Methylotuvimicrobium sp. KM2: one gene and its partner. The protein of the gene in region 1 interacts with the protein of each later gene in a pairwise test. Links are inferred from orthologs where the notes say so. Each region holds a gene or a part of one and is shown on either strand. Other genes may lie near its edges.

The links.
Region 2: the proteins of cysE (region 1) and cysK interact in binary tests that used the Escherichia coli proteins (3 or more experiments, as listed by UniProt). The link is inferred for Methylotuvimicrobium sp. KM2 from one-to-one orthologs.

Annotation. Positions count from the first base shown.
Region 1 is NZ_CP150634.1:1,662,301-1,675,224, reverse strand. Bases 4,425-7,396 are described here. They hold cysE (serine O-acetyltransferase), read right to left. Parts: upstream 6,303-7,396; coding sequence 5,547-6,302; downstream 4,425-5,546. Other genes in these bases: suhB (inositol-1-monophosphatase), read left to right, coding at 7,126-7,396; WJM45_RS07105 (RNA methyltransferase), read right to left, coding at 6,305-7,033; WJM45_RS07115 (Rrf2 family transcriptional regulator), read right to left, coding at 4,700-5,179; WJM45_RS07120 (cysteine desulfurase family protein), read right to left, coding at 4,425-4,687. Also shown: mgtE (magnesium transporter), read left to right, coding at 1-1,320; WJM45_RS07130 (TIGR03862 family flavoprotein), read right to left, coding at 1,442-2,668; WJM45_RS07125 (iron-sulfur cluster assembly accessory protein), read right to left, coding at 2,782-3,105; more of WJM45_RS07120, read right to left, coding at 3,581-4,424; more of suhB, read left to right, coding at 7,397-7,935; WJM45_RS07095 (nodulation protein NfeD), read left to right, coding at 8,392-9,792; WJM45_RS07090 (slipin family protein), read left to right, coding at 9,785-10,549; WJM45_RS07085 (motility protein A), read left to right, coding at 11,484-12,263; WJM45_RS07080 (CDP-alcohol phosphatidyltransferase family protein), read right to left, coding at 12,463-12,924.
Region 2 is NZ_CP150634.1:1,792,768-1,795,615, reverse strand. It holds cysK (cysteine synthase A), read right to left. Parts: upstream 1,976-2,848; coding sequence 1,025-1,975; downstream 1-1,024. Other genes in the region: recR (recombination mediator RecR), read right to left, coding at 2,454-2,848; WJM45_RS07650 (histidine triad nucleotide-binding protein), read right to left, coding at 2,105-2,443; WJM45_RS07660 (TatD family hydrolase), read right to left, coding at 339-1,001; WJM45_RS07665 (tRNA threonylcarbamoyladenosine dehydratase), read right to left, coding at 1-346.

The DNA of each region.
Region 1 (12,924 bases):
CGTCACTCGATCGAGCGTAAGGATTATCAAGTTGTTCGGCAATTTTTGGAGGAATTTCAACCGGCCGACCTATGCGATCTAATCCAGCAAGAACCCTTACCGACCGCGCTGGATATCCTGAAGTTTTTGTCTTATGAACGACGCGCCAGGGTGTTCGGTTATTTACCCAATACATTGCAGGAACAACTCGCCGCGGAAATGAGCGACGACGACGTATCGTTGTTGTTGAAACACATGGACGCCGACGAAGGCGCCGATTTATTGAATCTATTGCCTGAAGAACGCCATGACGGCGTGTTACGTTCGATCGCAAGAAAAGAACGCGAAGACTTGCGCCGTTTGGCCAGCCATTCCGAAGGCACCGCCGGCGCGATCATGACCAGCGACTATGCGGCGATCCCAGCCCATGTAAAAGTTAGCGAAGCATTAAATATCGTCCGCACGACCGCTCCAGGCGCTGAAACGATTTATCAAATTTTCGTTACCGACGGCCAGCACCAGCTTTTAGGCACAGTATCGCTACGCGAACTAATTTTGGCACCGCAAACGGCCAAAATCCAAGACATCATGACAACCGATATCGTCACGGTTTCAGTCGATGCCGCACAAGAAGACGCGGCAAAAATCATCAGCCGCTACGACTTACTGGCCTTGCCGGTCATCGATAGCGAAAGTCGTTTGGTCGGCATCATTACTTATGACGATGCGATGGATGTCGCCGAAGCCGAAGCCACCGAAGACATGCATAAAAGCGCGACAATCGGTAATCTGGAAGGCAATTTTCGAAACGCTCGTCTACTCACACTCTATCGCAAACGCATCGTTTGGCTCATTTTACTGGTATTCGGCAACCTATTCTCCGGAGCGGGAATCGCTTTTTTCGAAGACACGATCGCAGCATACGTCGTTCTGGTGTTTTTCCTGCCGGTTCTGGTAGGCAGCGGCGGTAATGCAGGATCCCAAGCGGCGACCTTAGTGATTCGCGGCTTGGCGACCGGCGATGTCGGCATTAAGGACTGGGGACGGCTATTGGCCCGGGAATTGATCATTGCTTCGGGATTGGGCTTAACGATGGCAATGGCTATTTCTATGGTCGGTCATTTCCGTGGGGGCGATGAAATTGCGCTGGTCGTCGGGTTAAGCATGGTGTCAATTGTAATCGTAGGCAGCCTTGTCGGTATGTGTCTACCGTTTATTCTGAATCGCTTAGGCTGGGACCCTGCCACAGCCAGCGCTCCACTGGTCACAACCATAGCCGATTCGGCCGGCGTATTGATTTATTTCTCGATCGCAACGGCAATATTGGGGTTGCCGGTTTAGCGGTGAGCGGCGAAATAATGCGGAATTTAACCCATTTGTCAAGCCCTAATTTCCTCTTTCCTCTTTCCTCTTTCCTCTTTCCTCTTTCCTCTTTCCTCTTTCCTCTTTCCTCTTTCCCTGCTCACCGCTCACCGCTATCCAACTTCCCCAACCATTCCAAAACACCGTGTCCAGCCGCAAATCCGCTCGCAAAACAAGCCGTCAATAAATAGCCGCCGGTCGGCGCTTCCCAATCGAGCATTTCGCCGGCACAAAATACGCCTGGCATATCTTTCAGCATCAAACAGTCGTCGAGCGCTTCGAACATCACGCCACCTGCGCTACTGATCGCTTCGTCGAGCGGCCGGGTTGCCGTTAACCGAAGCGGTAATGCTTTGATTTTTGAAGCCAATCGATTCATATCGCGATAATCGTCCGAATCGGCTAATTCGCGCAGCAATGCGGCTTTAACACCTTTTATGCCGGCGGATTTTCTTAAGAAATTGGCCAGAGAATTTTTGCCTCGCGGTCGGGATAATTTCTTGATCAAGGCCTGTAAATCGGTTTCGGGTAGTAAGTCCAACAGCATCATCGCCGCACCGGTTGCATCGATTTGCTCGCGCAATTGCGCCGAAAAAGCATATATCAAGCTACCTTCGACACCGTATTGCGTAATAGTAAACTCTCCACTTAAAGGATGCGAGATACCGCCTGCAGTAACGCTTATCGCTACAGATTTGACCGCTTGCCCGGCAAAAGCCTCGCGAAATCGATCGCTCCAGGCCGTTTCAAAACCGCAATTCGATGGCCTAAGAGGCGCTACAGGAATATTACGATTAACCAAACAATCAACCCAAACACCATCCGACCCCAGTTTCGACCAACTACCACCGCCCAATGCCAAAACCGTAGCATCGGCACGAATCGATTTTTCGCCTTGTGGCGTTAGAAATTTCAACTCGCCTGTTTCGGACCAACCTTGCCAACGGTGACGCATGTGAAAATTCACGCTTGTTTCACGCAAACGATGCAACCAAGCACGCAGTAAGGGCGCTGCTTTCATGTCGGTTGGAAACACGCGCCCGGAGCTGCCGATAAAAGTTTCGACACCGAGATCGCGCAACCATTTTCTAAGTTGATCGGGACCGAACGCATCGAGCATCGGCTTGATGACGCCGCCACGCTTACCGAAGCGCGATAAAAAAATATCGTAGGCTTCGGAATGCGTAATATTCATACCGCCCTTGCCGGCCATCAAAAACTTACGCCCGACCGACGGCATCGCATCGTAAACATCGACTCGAACACCGCTTTGACTTAACGCTTCAGCAGCCATAAGCCCGGCAGGCCCGCCGCCTATAATGGCGATAGCGGGAGAAGCTAATTGACGAAAAGAATTCAGGTGAGACTGATTAGGAAGATTATGCACAAACCGGATTGATTAGGAATTGACGCGCAACCATTTTCTAAAGGGTATTCACATCACACCGAGAAACTTTCGCCGCAACCGCACATGCCGGTGACATTCGGATTATTGAATTTGAATGCTTCATTGATGCCTTCGCGGCGATAATCCAACTCGATTCCATCGATCACGGCCAGATCGTCTTGCGTCGTAATGACCTTGACCCCGTATTGCTCGAACACCCGATCGCCTTCATGAACTTCATCGGCATAATCGATCGTATAGGCGAAACCGGAACAACCGGATTTTTTGACGCCTAATTTCAAGCCAACACCGCTGCCGCGTTTGTCCAATTGTTTTTTAATTTGTTTTGCCGCGCTCTCGGTTAAAGAAATCGCCATTCAACACCTCTTAACGTTACTGTGAAAGTTCGTAGATTTAGACCCATTATCTAATTTTTCGATATACAAAACTCAGTTCTGGCAATGCCGGTTCCAGAGAGGGCGCGGTTGCTCGATCGACAGGCGTCGCCGGCAGGGAGCCGCCGTCGGGCCTACATGGACGTATTCACCCAGCACCTAAAAAGCCATGATTTTGAATCATTGCCAAAGACCTATGGAATTGTAACTATTCAGTCCCCCGAAAATTATCGTTCCCACGCTCTGCGTGGGAACGCCTGAGTACCGCTCCAGCGGTACGAGACGCTAGAGCGTCTCGGTCTTCATTCCCACGCCGGAGCGTGGGAACGATAGGGGGTGTGAATAATTACATAGGATTTAGGTGCTGGGTTCACGGCGTCCTGTCGGGCGAGTGACCGCACCCTCCGCCACCAGAGATCTTTCATTTGCCGGGGCGATGGCCGAGCCTTCATGAACATTAGGTTCGATTCAAAATAGTTTTTAAACATTTCACAAAATCGGCAATATCCGCTTCGGTATTGGCTTTACCCAAACTGACGCGCAAAGCGCTTTTGGCTAAATCCCGGGAAACACCCATCGCCGTCAACACCGGACTCGGCATGCCGCCGCCACTAGCGCAAGCCGAACCGCTCGATACCGCAAAGCCTTTTTTATCGAGTTGCATCAGCAACATCTCACCATCGACGCCGTCAATCCCGAATTGCACGGTATTGGGTAATCGCTCTACCGCTTGACTAAAAATAGTAGCGTTCAATTCCGCCAACCCCTGCTCCAACGACTGCCTTAAATCAAGCATTTGGTTTCGCCATTGCGTCATTTCAGACAGGGCCAATTCTGCCGCCTTACCGAAACCGACGATTGCCGCGACATTTTCGGTACCTGCTCGGTAACCTTGCTCTTGACCGCCGCCGAGTTGCAAAGGTTCCGGTACCATGCCTTTTTCGATGATTAACGCGCCACTGCCTTTGGGGCCGTAAATTTTGTGACCGGATATCGACATCAACTGAACATTGAGCGAATCGAACGCCACCGGAATTTTTCCGACCGCCTGCACCGCATCGGTATGAACTATTGTTCCCTGTTCGCGCAACACGCCGGCCCACTCGGCGATAGACTGTATCACGCCGGTTTCATTATTAGCCAATATCAAAGAGGCAAAATTAGGCCGGTTCGTACAGCATCGCTCGAAAGATTCGCGTTCGAAGATACCGTTTTTATCCACTGCCAGAACATCAACCGAGCAACTACGATTTCGCAAGCGTTCGACTGGCTCCGTAATGGATGGATGTTCAATACTGGAAATCAATAATCGCGAATGACTTTCGATCGAGTTTAATGCCAAATTATTCGATTCGGTGCCTCCGCTGGTAAAAAGTACCTGACCGGGAGAGACTCCGACGAGCGCGGCTACTTGCTCCCTAGCTGTTTCAATCGCGCTACGCGATAATCGACCGATCCGATACAGAGCCGACGGATTGCCGTAAAAGGATTTCAAAAACGGTAGCATCGCCTCTAAAACGCGCTCATCGAGCGGCGTCGTCGCATTATGATCGAGATAGACCATGCTTTCGAAAACTTAGGCGCCGACTCTTTGTTGCCGATGAATTTCGACTACTTTTGTATCTTGTTCTTGCCGCTTGGCAACTTCCTGAACATGATGTCTCGTCAATAAATCGCCGAGGCTAATACCTTTTAGGTATCCCCGAATCTGATCGCTAAGCCCCATCCATAAATCATGAGTTAAACACGCTTTGTTGTTTTGGCAATTGCCTTCGCCGGCACATTTGGTAGTGTCTAGCGGCTCATCGACGGCCTCGATGATTTCGGCAATATTGATCTCACTCGCCGCACGGCTCAAACGATATCCCCCGCCGGGTCCGCGCACACCGGTTACCATGCCGGCTCTTCGTAAACGAGCGAACAATTGTTCCAAATAAGACAACGAAATAGTCTGGCGAGTCGCAATATCGGTTAAAGTGACCGGGTCTTGCTGACTGTGATAAGCCAGATCAAGCATGGCTGTTACTGCATAGCGGCCTTTTGTGGTTAATCGCACAACCTAATCCTCAAATAGCAAATCAATGCGCATTACTATACTTAACCAAGCAAATTAGTCAACTTTGAAAAAGCTCATTTGAATTATACCGATCGTAAATCACAATTCGGCACCGAGGTACCCGTCATATGTCAGATACTGGCAAAGCATTTGTCAGACATTCGCCCCTACGCCTCCTTGGGCACTACCGAAAATTGAAGCGCCAAAGGTATAACGTCCCCCAAGAGCAAGAAAAACAGCAGATGTTCATCTTTCCTCTTTCACCTTTCCTCTATCCTCTTTCATCTTTCATCTTTCATCTTTCATCTTTCATCTTTCCTCTTTCATCTTTTCTCTTGCTCCTTACACCTTGCCCCTTTCCCCTCTTTCAAATCTCATCCAACTTATCGCCCTTATAATCCTCTTCCGGAATGGACTGATCCGGACAGGCGATACCGGCGTCTTTTAGTGCTTTTTTCATCATTTCAAGCTGCTCGTCCACGGCTTGCATATGATCCAACATATGGTTGATCGCCTTGGCGACCGGATCCGTCATGTCGTCACTGGTACCGTATGCATCGAACCCCATTTTTGCGGCGATTTTTTTTCGCTCGGAATCGGATTTTTTGGTTTTAGGATCGATCACATGCCCGGGTATCCCAACCACAGTCGCGCCCGCCGGAACCGATTTCAACACGACTGAATTCGAACCGATGCGCGCACCCTCGCCGATTTCGATCGGCCCTAGTACTTTCGCACCGGCCCCCACGACAACTCCGTCAAGCAAGGTCGGATGTCGCTTACCTTTGTTCCATGAGGTCCCGCCTAGCGTAACGCCATGGTAAAGCGTACAGTCGTCGCCGATCACTGCAGTTTCGCCGATTACGACCCCCATGCCATGATCGATAAAAAAACGTCTGCCGATCGTCGCGCCCGGATGAATTTCGATCCCAGTCAACCAACGGCCGATATGCGATATAAAGCGTCCAAACCATCGAAAACCGGCTTGCCAACAGAAATGCGCGACTCTATGAATCAACAATGCATGAAAACCGGGATAAGCGGTAATCACTTCAAACACCGTTTGTGCTGCCGGATCCCGTTCGAACACGCAATCGATATTCTCTTTGATTTCTCGCCACATAATTAACCCTTCTTTTTATTGCCTTGCGACATTCGTAAAATTCCGCGTAATAGATCCACCTCTTTACTCTCTAGACGAGCCCGATTATAAATTCTACGCAAACGTCGCATCACCGACTTCGATTTATCGGGATGCATGAAACCGATATCGGATAGCGTTTCGATCATGTGTTCATAAAACGTCTCCATCTGAGCGGCTGTCGCCAACAAGCCTTTGCCTTTATCACCGGCAGTGACTTCATAGTCCTGACCTGAGGCTACGAATAACTCATAACTAACCACTTGCACGGCGGCGGCAAGATTTAATGAACTGAAATCCTTGTTGCACGGGATTCGCAATAAATAACGACACAGGTCCAATTCATGATTTTTCAACCCGGAGTGTTCTCTACCGAATACGATCGCAGCCTTATGGTCGACCGCTTCGGTTTTCAAGAGATCCGCACATTCTCTAGGCGTCAACTCCGGCCAACTAATCGTTCTGCAACGAGCACTGGTTCCCACCACAATGGAACAATCGGCGACAGCCTCTTGCAAGCTGTCGCAAACCAAAGCGGAACTCAAAATATCATCCGCTCCGGAAGCTCTGGCAGTGGCATCCGCGCAGGGAAATTGCTTCGGCGCAACCAAAACCAAATCTTTAAGGTTCATGTTCTTCATGGCCCGGGCAACCGCTCCAATATTGCCGGGATGAGAGGTTTCGACCAATACGATTTTAATATTCGACAACAAAGCGTAGCCCCGCCATTTGAAAAAACGGAAAATTTTAACAAAAGATTTGATATGCTATTGATATTTTCTAATTTAGCTTCGTATCTAATATCATGCATCCCATGCTCAATATTGCCGTGCGCGCCGCCAGGAACGCCGGCGAGATTATTTCACGCTCGGCCGACAATGTCGGAAAACTTCAAATCAACAGGAAAGGCATCAACGATTTCGCGACCGAGGTCGACCGCATGGCCGAACAGGAAATCATCAAAATCATTAAAACCGCCTTTCCCGATCATGCGATTTTGGCTGAAGAAAGCGGCGAACACAAAGGCAACGATTTCGTTTGGATTATCGACCCGCTGGACGGCACGACCAATTTCCTACACGGCTTTCCCGTCTATGCCGTATCGATAGCTCTGCAAGTCAAAGGCAAACTGGAACTCGGCGTGGTTTACGACCCGTTACGCGATGAATTGTTTACCGCCGAACGCGGCGGCGGCGCGATGATGAATAACCGGCGCATCCGCGTGACTCATCAAGCCGGACTCAAAGGCGCACTGATCGGAACCGGTTTTCCGTTTAAGAGTCAGCAACACCTAGACGCCTATCTTGGCATGTTCCGCACTATACATGCCGATTCCGCTGGTATACGCCGGGCCGGAGCGGCAGCACTCGATCTAGCCTATGTCGCAATCGGCAGACTCGACGGTTTTTGGGAAATCGGATTACATCCTTGGGATATGGCTGCCGGCATCCTGCTGATCAAGGAAGCCGGCGGCGTCGCCACCGATTTTGCCTTTCAAGATAATTACATGGAAACCGGCAACGTCATTGCCGGCAATCCCAAAATGCATCAGATCATGTATAAAGCCATCGAACCTCATGTTACCGAAGCATTGACTCGGTTAAAAGCGAAATAAAATCCGCCTTCGGTGGAGCGAGCATTTACTTCTCCTAACATAGAAATTAAAGAGAGGAGCTAGCTGAAAACCAACTTGGCTTGGATTAATGGAAGGCCTTGTCTCGTTCCCACGGAGGACCGTCAATGCCATTAAGTTAAGGTCCTCGGAGTTTTATTCCCCTCTTTGAAAAAGAGTGGCTGGGGGAGATTTTTCCTCGTTCCCATCGCTCCAGCGTGGGAACGCATACCAATCTGGTTTCGACAGCCAAGGTACGGATTCCCACGGAGGACCGTGGGAACCAGAAATGATGGATATAAAACTCATCCCAACATCCCCCGCCTGTATTCAGGAGCGACAAACACGACTCCTTTCCTAGCAAGCACCGGCCGAATAAATAACAACTATTGCCGACAAGCCATTCATGGCGTAGACTCGAAACAGTCGCATCTGCTTGGAACAGTCAGGTAGCCATTCATGAAAAGACACATCGAACGCCGCACAGTCCTGCCGCTACTTCTTGTCATGGCTATGTTTATCAATTCCGTCTCGGCTGAAAACAATCAAGCCGCCATTCCCGCAACAACGATTGTTCAATTAACCATTCAAGATGCTATTGGTCCTGCAACTTCGGACTATATCGAGCGCAGCATGGACAAGGCTTCCGAATCCGGGGCTAAAGCGATCTTGATCACGCTCGACACGCCGGGCGGTCTTGACACATCCATGCGGCAAATCATTAAAAAAATCATTGCCTCCCCGATTCCAGTGATCACTTATGTCACACCGGGCGGGGCACGAGCCGCCAGCGCCGGAACTTATATCCTTTACGCAAGCCATATCGCCGCAATGACGCCGGGAACCAACCTTGGCGCCGCTACACCGGTACAATTAATCGGTCCAACCGAAGCGCCGGGCGAACAGTCCGGCAAAGATCAATCCGCCGACCAGACTTCTTCAAGCAAATCGCCTAAAAACGCAATGGCGCAAAAAGCCATCAACGATGCAGTTGCTTATATCAGAAGCCTGGCCGAAATGCGCGGCAGAAACGCCGATTGGGGAGAGCAAGCTGTTCGAGATGCGGCAAGTCTTTCGGCCGAAAAAGCCCTAAAACTCAATGTTGTCGATGTCCTGGCTAACGATAGATACGAATTATTAAAACAACTCGATCAACGAAAAATTAACGTACTCGGGCGCGATATCGTTTTATCTACAGAAAATGCAGCGTTTCAAGCCCTAGAGCCTGACTGGCGAAGCGAATTATTGGCAGTCATTACTAATCCGAATATCGCTTATATCTTACTTATTGCCGGAATTTACGGCCTGATATTCGAATTTTCCAATCCCGGAGCCATCGTCCCGGGCACCATCGGCGGCATTTGCTTATTGTTGGCGCTTTTCGCATTTCAAGTCTTACCGATTAACTATGCCGGATTCGCATTGATTCTTTTAGGGATTTCACTAATGATCGCCGAAGCCTTCGTACCTAGTATCGGCATACTCGGTTTCGGCGGCTTGACCGCGTTTGTGATTGGTTCCGTCATTCTGATGGATACCGATGCCCCCGGATTCGGCATCGACATTGCCCTAGTCGGCGCTTTCGCGCTTACCAGCGCGGCATTCTTGATTTTCGCCTTAGGCATGTTGTTAAAATCAAGACAAAAGCCCATCGTAACCGGTCGGGAAGAATTGCTTGGCGAAACCGGTATTGCACTTGCCGATTTCACCGACCTAGGCCCCGTCCGTATCCACAGCGAAATTTGGCAAGCCCACAGCCGAGAAGCACTCAAAAAAAACCAGCGGGTTCGCGTAACCGGTCGGAACGGCCTTATCCTTGAGGTTAATTCCACACCCAACCAGGAGCACAAAGATGTTTGAATATTTCGGCTTAATTTTCGGCAGTTTCGCCTTGCTGTTATTGATCAGCGCATTTAAAATTTTGCGTGAATACGAACGCGGCGTGGTTTTCATGCTTGGCCGTTTTTACAAAGTCAAAGGACCCGGCTTCATAATCGTGATCCCGATCATTCAACAAATGGTCAGGGTCGACCTCCGCACCATCGTCATGGACGTGCCGTCGCAAGATGTCATATCCCGCGACAATGTCTCGGTCAAGGTCAATGCCGTAGTCTATTTCCGAGTCATCGATCCCGACAAGGCGATTATTCAGGTCGAGAATTTTTACGAAGCCACCAGCCAACTGGCGCAAACGACGCTCCGCTCCGTGTTAGGCCAACATGAACTGGACGAAATGCTGGCCGAGCGCGACAAATTGAATATCGACATCCAAACGATTCTCGACCAGCAAACCGATGCCTGGGGCATCAAGGTCGCGAATGTTGAAATAAAGCATGTCGATCTCGACGAAAGCATGGTAAGGGCTATCGCCAAGCAAGCCGAAGCAGAACGCACCCGCCGAGCGAAAATCATTCATGCGGAAGGCGAAATGCAAGCCTCCGAAAAATTATTGCAGGCCGCAACAATACTCGCGCAACAGCCACAAGCCATACAACTTCGCTATCTGCAGACGTTGACCGAAATCGCCGGGGAAAAATCGTCAACGATCGTATTTCCGCTGCCGATCGACATCGTCAGTAATATCATCAAAGGCCAAGCCCCCGATGCGAGCTCGTAAGCCGATGCGAAGGATGCTGAAACGGATTCTTCCAATCATGCAATCTAAGCACGAGTGTCGGTACTGCTCAACCTAAACTCGGCAGTTTAACCATGAAGTTCATGAAGGATTTCAGGAGATTACCTATACCTTTCGTACTTCAAATTTCGGCAGTGCCTGAGGAGGCACCGGGGTGCGCGGTCCCTCACCTAACGCTAGGTGAGGGACCAGCATAGAATTGGCATAGAGCCTACATGGACGTATTTACCCAGCACCTAAATCCAGCACCTAAATTCCATAGCCCATTGGCCATGGTTAATCCTGATTAGCAAGATGCTTCATCTTACCGAAGCCAAGTGTCCGAGCAGAGGGCAGTCGTAGTCGCAAAAACTACAATATGCTGTTACCCAAGCTCCTGCTTGGGTAACCTGTTCAGAAAGCTCTAGCTTCCCGACAGTCAAGAAAGATTGAACGAGCGAGCGAGTCAGTCGGGGTTGATTGAGAATGTGCGGAGCTTGTGTCGGTCTCAGGAAGCTCTTGCCCTGAGCATGTCGAAGGGGGAGCTTCCGGGGTGTCTTTCCCAAGCTGCAGCTTGGGAAAGAGCGTGATGTGGGTTGGCCGTTTTTAGCTTGACCCGCATGGCTTGCGAACCCGGTCCTGCCAGGGATATGCTGATCTTTGGGCTTTAACAGAAGAAACTTGCTAATCAGGTGGTTAATTGTCTTGGATAATTCATCCAGCACCTAAATAAGCCATGATTTTGAATCATTGCCAAAGACCTATGGAATTTAGGTGCTGGATTTAGATGCTGGGTTCACGGCTTCCTTTAACGGGCACCCCGAGGCCGAATTTTCATCTACGATGAGTATAATAACTTTCTGGAACCAAGAAGTTTGCAGATATTTGCATCATGCCATGCAATCTTAGCCATACAACTAAATAGAATAGAGACCCTGTGAAACAACCTGTCTACATGGATTTTGCTACCATCTTCGGTCCATTTGTCGCCTTATGCGCGATTGCCGTCGCTGTATTGCTGGACCACGGAAACCCTTTTTCCTTAATCAACGGACCGTCGATCATTTTGGTCATCGGCGGTACGCTGGGTGCGACAATGATGGCTTACCCGCTAAAAACCTTCGCCATGTTGCCGAAATATATTTGGCAAAGCTTTAGAATGGAAAAGCCGAATCCGCATGCGCAAATTAATTTATTCGTTAAATTAGCCGACCGAGCTCGCCGAGGGGGCTTGCTGGCATTGGAAGAGGATATGCTTAAGATCAAGGACCCTTTCATTCGCAATGCGTTGATGTTGGTCGTCGACGGCATCGCGCCGGATGAAGTGCGACGAGTCATGGAAAACGATAATGAAATGACTTCGCAGCGCCATCAAACAGGTATTGCAATGATGTCGACAATGGCCGGCGTGGCGCCGGCCATGGGCATGATAGGAACCGTCGTCGGTCTAATCGGCGTTATGGGCAATTTGTCCGATCCTTCGCAATTAGGCCCTTCGATCGCGGTAGCGTTTTTAACGACGCTCTACGGTTCTTTATTAGGCAACTTGGTATTCAGTCCGATGGGCAATAAACTCAAACAAAAAGATAAAGAAGAAATGTTTATCCGAGAAATGATTATTGAGGGAATCTTAGCGGTGCAGGAAAGCGAGAACCCCCGCATCGTCCGACAAAAGCTCGAGTCCTTCCTCCATCCCGCTCTCAGAACCCATCGATAAAGCCAAGACTAGCACCGATAACAACATTCCGTTTTAAAGCCCGAGCCCTTTCCCGCGAATCTAAGCAGCGTAGTCCGGATAGAGCGTAGCGCAAGTTCGGAGCCACGCCATTCCCGTATTCCGCTACGCTGCATACGGGCTACATACTTTAATGACAACTTGGGAAATAGCCCCCAAACGCCCATCTCGAGCCGCCCTTTCACCTTTCACCATTCACCTTCCGAACCACATGCCAAAGCGAGCGAACGTCGGAGCTAGGACTTTTCAATAACAAGGTAATAACGATCTCTTCGAAAGCCGCTAAAATACAAATAACCGCCGCGACGCGAAACGGCCAAATGGGCCCGCTCAGAAACATCAGATATAAACTTCCCCCCATCGAGGCGGCGGCTAATTTAACGCCCCAAGTGTGATAGCTGGTAAACCGACCGAATTTCAAGAGCCCTGCCGCCGACGGCAGCAAGCAACTGGCGACAATCAAGACGACATAAAACCATTCGCGCGCAACGATTTCGGGCCACAACCACCAACAACTCAACGCGATCGTCAAATAAGTAATCACATCGGCCCAACTGTCGAGTACCGCGCCGAATTCTGAAACCTGTCCGGTTAAACGAGCCGTCCAACCATCCAAAAGATCGGTCAAGAAAGCGACCGCCGA
Region 2 (2,848 bases), 120 kb from region 1 along the record:
ATGGCGTGTCCAATATCTCGGGCGCGGTATCGGGCGTGATGAACTCGTGCCTAACGTGCAATTTCAACTCGGGATTGATCGCAAGCAAGCGCTCGCCCATGAGATCGGCTTTCGATTGTCCGAGCGTCGTCGCCAAGGCCGGCAATTGACGATTACGGTTGCTCGCCTCGACCACATCGCCGTCCACGATGGTCATTTCGCCGACACCGGCGCGGCATATGAATTCGGCCGCGAACGAGCCGACTCCGCCCATGCCGACCACTAAAACATGGGACTTCTGCAAACTCTCCAGTTTGGCCGGCCCGATCAATAATTCGGTACGGGACAGCCAGCTCAAATCAGTCATGTAAAAAAACTCGGTTAAAGTTGTTTTCGAGGCGTTGTTGAAGTTCGGGCAAATCGATTTGCAAAATAGCCGCCGCAGCCCGGTATATGCTATTGATGCCCAAACCGGAATCGTCGGTTTCCAGAAAAATCCGGTCTTCGGGCACGGCGGGCAATACCTTAGCGGCATTACTGTTAGGATGCAACAAAGCCTTTCCGAACGATAGATAACACCCCCGATCGACCAGGCGCGCCGCGATTGAAGGCTTATTATTAAAGCCATGCACGATCCAAGGCGCCGAGGATTTTCGTTTCGATTTGATACGGAGTAATTCGTTGAAGGCGCGCACGCAATGAATCACGACCGGTTTCCCGGATTGCTCGGCGAGCTCAAGCTGCGCGATGAAGATTGATTCTTGCTCGGAAAAAGGCGCGCCGGTCAATCGATCGAGACCGCATTCGCCGAGCGCCAATAATTTCGCATCGGCCAATGCGGACTCTAGAGTTCGCAGGGCCGCCTTACAGTCTTGCCTTTCGATAAACCACGGATGAATTCCTAACGAATAATAGCCGGTCCAATGGCCTGGGCCGGCCCATTCCGAAGTATCGAAATTGACAATAACCTTGCCCTCGCCTTTGCCATGCCTGTGAATATCGATCAACGCACCGACCGGCATCGATAGACGGGTTTCAGCCTGATTTAATGAAGGGAGTCGAACAACACCGAACTCAAATAGCGTTCGCCGGAATCGGGCAGGATCACGACGATGGTTTTACCCGCAAATTCGTCTTGTTCGGCTACCCGAATCGCCGCGACCATAGCCGCGCCACAGGATATTCCGCAAAGAATGCCTTCTTCTTGCGCTAATCGCCTAGCCATCTCAACCGCCTCCATGCTTTCGACCTGTTCGACCCGATCGACGACTGACAAATCGAGCGTATCCGGGATGAAGCCGGCGCCGATACCTTGAATTTTGTGCGGCCCCGGTTGCAGCTCTTGACCCGCTAATTTTTGCGAAATCACCGGACTTTCCTTCGGCTCGACCGCGACGGACAAGATATTTTTGCCTTGGGTCTGTTTGATATAGCGCGACACACCGGTGATCGTTCCACCGGTACCGACCCCGCTAACCAAAACATCGACACTGCCGTCGGTATCGTTCCAAATTTCAGGGCCGGTGGTTTTTTCATGAATCGCGGGATTGGCCGGATTTTTAAATTGCTGCGGCATAAAATAACGATCCGGATCGCTTTGCACGATTTCTTCGGCGCGCTGAATCGCGCCCTTCATGCCTTCGGCGCCCGGCGTCAAAAATAATTGGGCGCCGAACGCGGCCAAGACTTTACGCCGTTCGATACTCATCGTATCAGGCATTGTCAACGTCAATGAATAACCGCGCGCTGCGGCGACATAAGCCAGGGCAATACCGGTATTGCCGCTGGTCGGCTCGACGATTTCGATGCCGGGTTTCAAGATGCCACGTTGTTCGGCATCCCAAATCATCGCCGCGCCGATTCTGCATTTGACCGAATAAGCCGGGTTCCGGCCTTCTATCTTGGCCAATACCGTAGCCTTGTTGCCGGCGATACGGTTTAGTTTCACTAATGGCGTACGGCCTATCGATAATGAATTGTCATCGAAAATATTCATACCCCCTCCTGTTTTTATTAACTTGACGAGGGCCTGATGATTTCATTATTGGTCCTAACCTGGCAAGTTTTTTCTTGCCGATCGAATTCTGACGACTTGGCATTATGCGAAGAGTTTATTGCGAACCCATCACCCCGGCGGCCAGCGCATCGAACGTCCGCCGAGCAAATGCAGATGAAGATGATAGACCGCTTGGCCGCCATGCTCGTTGCAGTTAATGACGGTCCGGTACCCGTCCTCGGACAAGCCTTCCTGAGCCGCCAACTTCGTTGCGGTCAGTAATAGATGACCGGCCAAGCCGGCATCGTTAAGCTCGTTCAACGTGGCAATATGAATTTTCGGAATGATCAAGATATGAACCGGCGCTTGCGGATGAATATCCCTGAACGCCAAGACTTTATCGTCTTCATAAACCGTATCCGGCTTGATCTCGCCGCTCACCATTTTGCAAAACAAACAATCTGTCATCGTAAGCTCCTCAAACTTGACGGCGTCCGTTAAACGCGTGCGATAACGTGCCGCTGTCGATATACTCCAATTCGCCGCCCATCGGCACGCCATGTGCAATACGCGTGGCTTTGACTTGATATTTCTTCGCCGTCTCGGCAATCAGATGTGCGGTCGCCTCGCCTTCGACGGTCGAATTGGTCGCTAAAATAATTTCGCCGACATCGCCTGCCGCCAATCTATTCTCCAGTAAATTCAATCCAATTTCTTCGGGACCGATGCCATCGAGCGGAGATAGGTGTCCATGCAACACAAAATAAACGCCCTTAAAAGTTGCTGCTTGCTCGACCGCCCAAACATCGGCCGGACTTTCAACAACGCAAACCATCGATGAATCGCGGGATTTATCGGCACACAGCCGACACA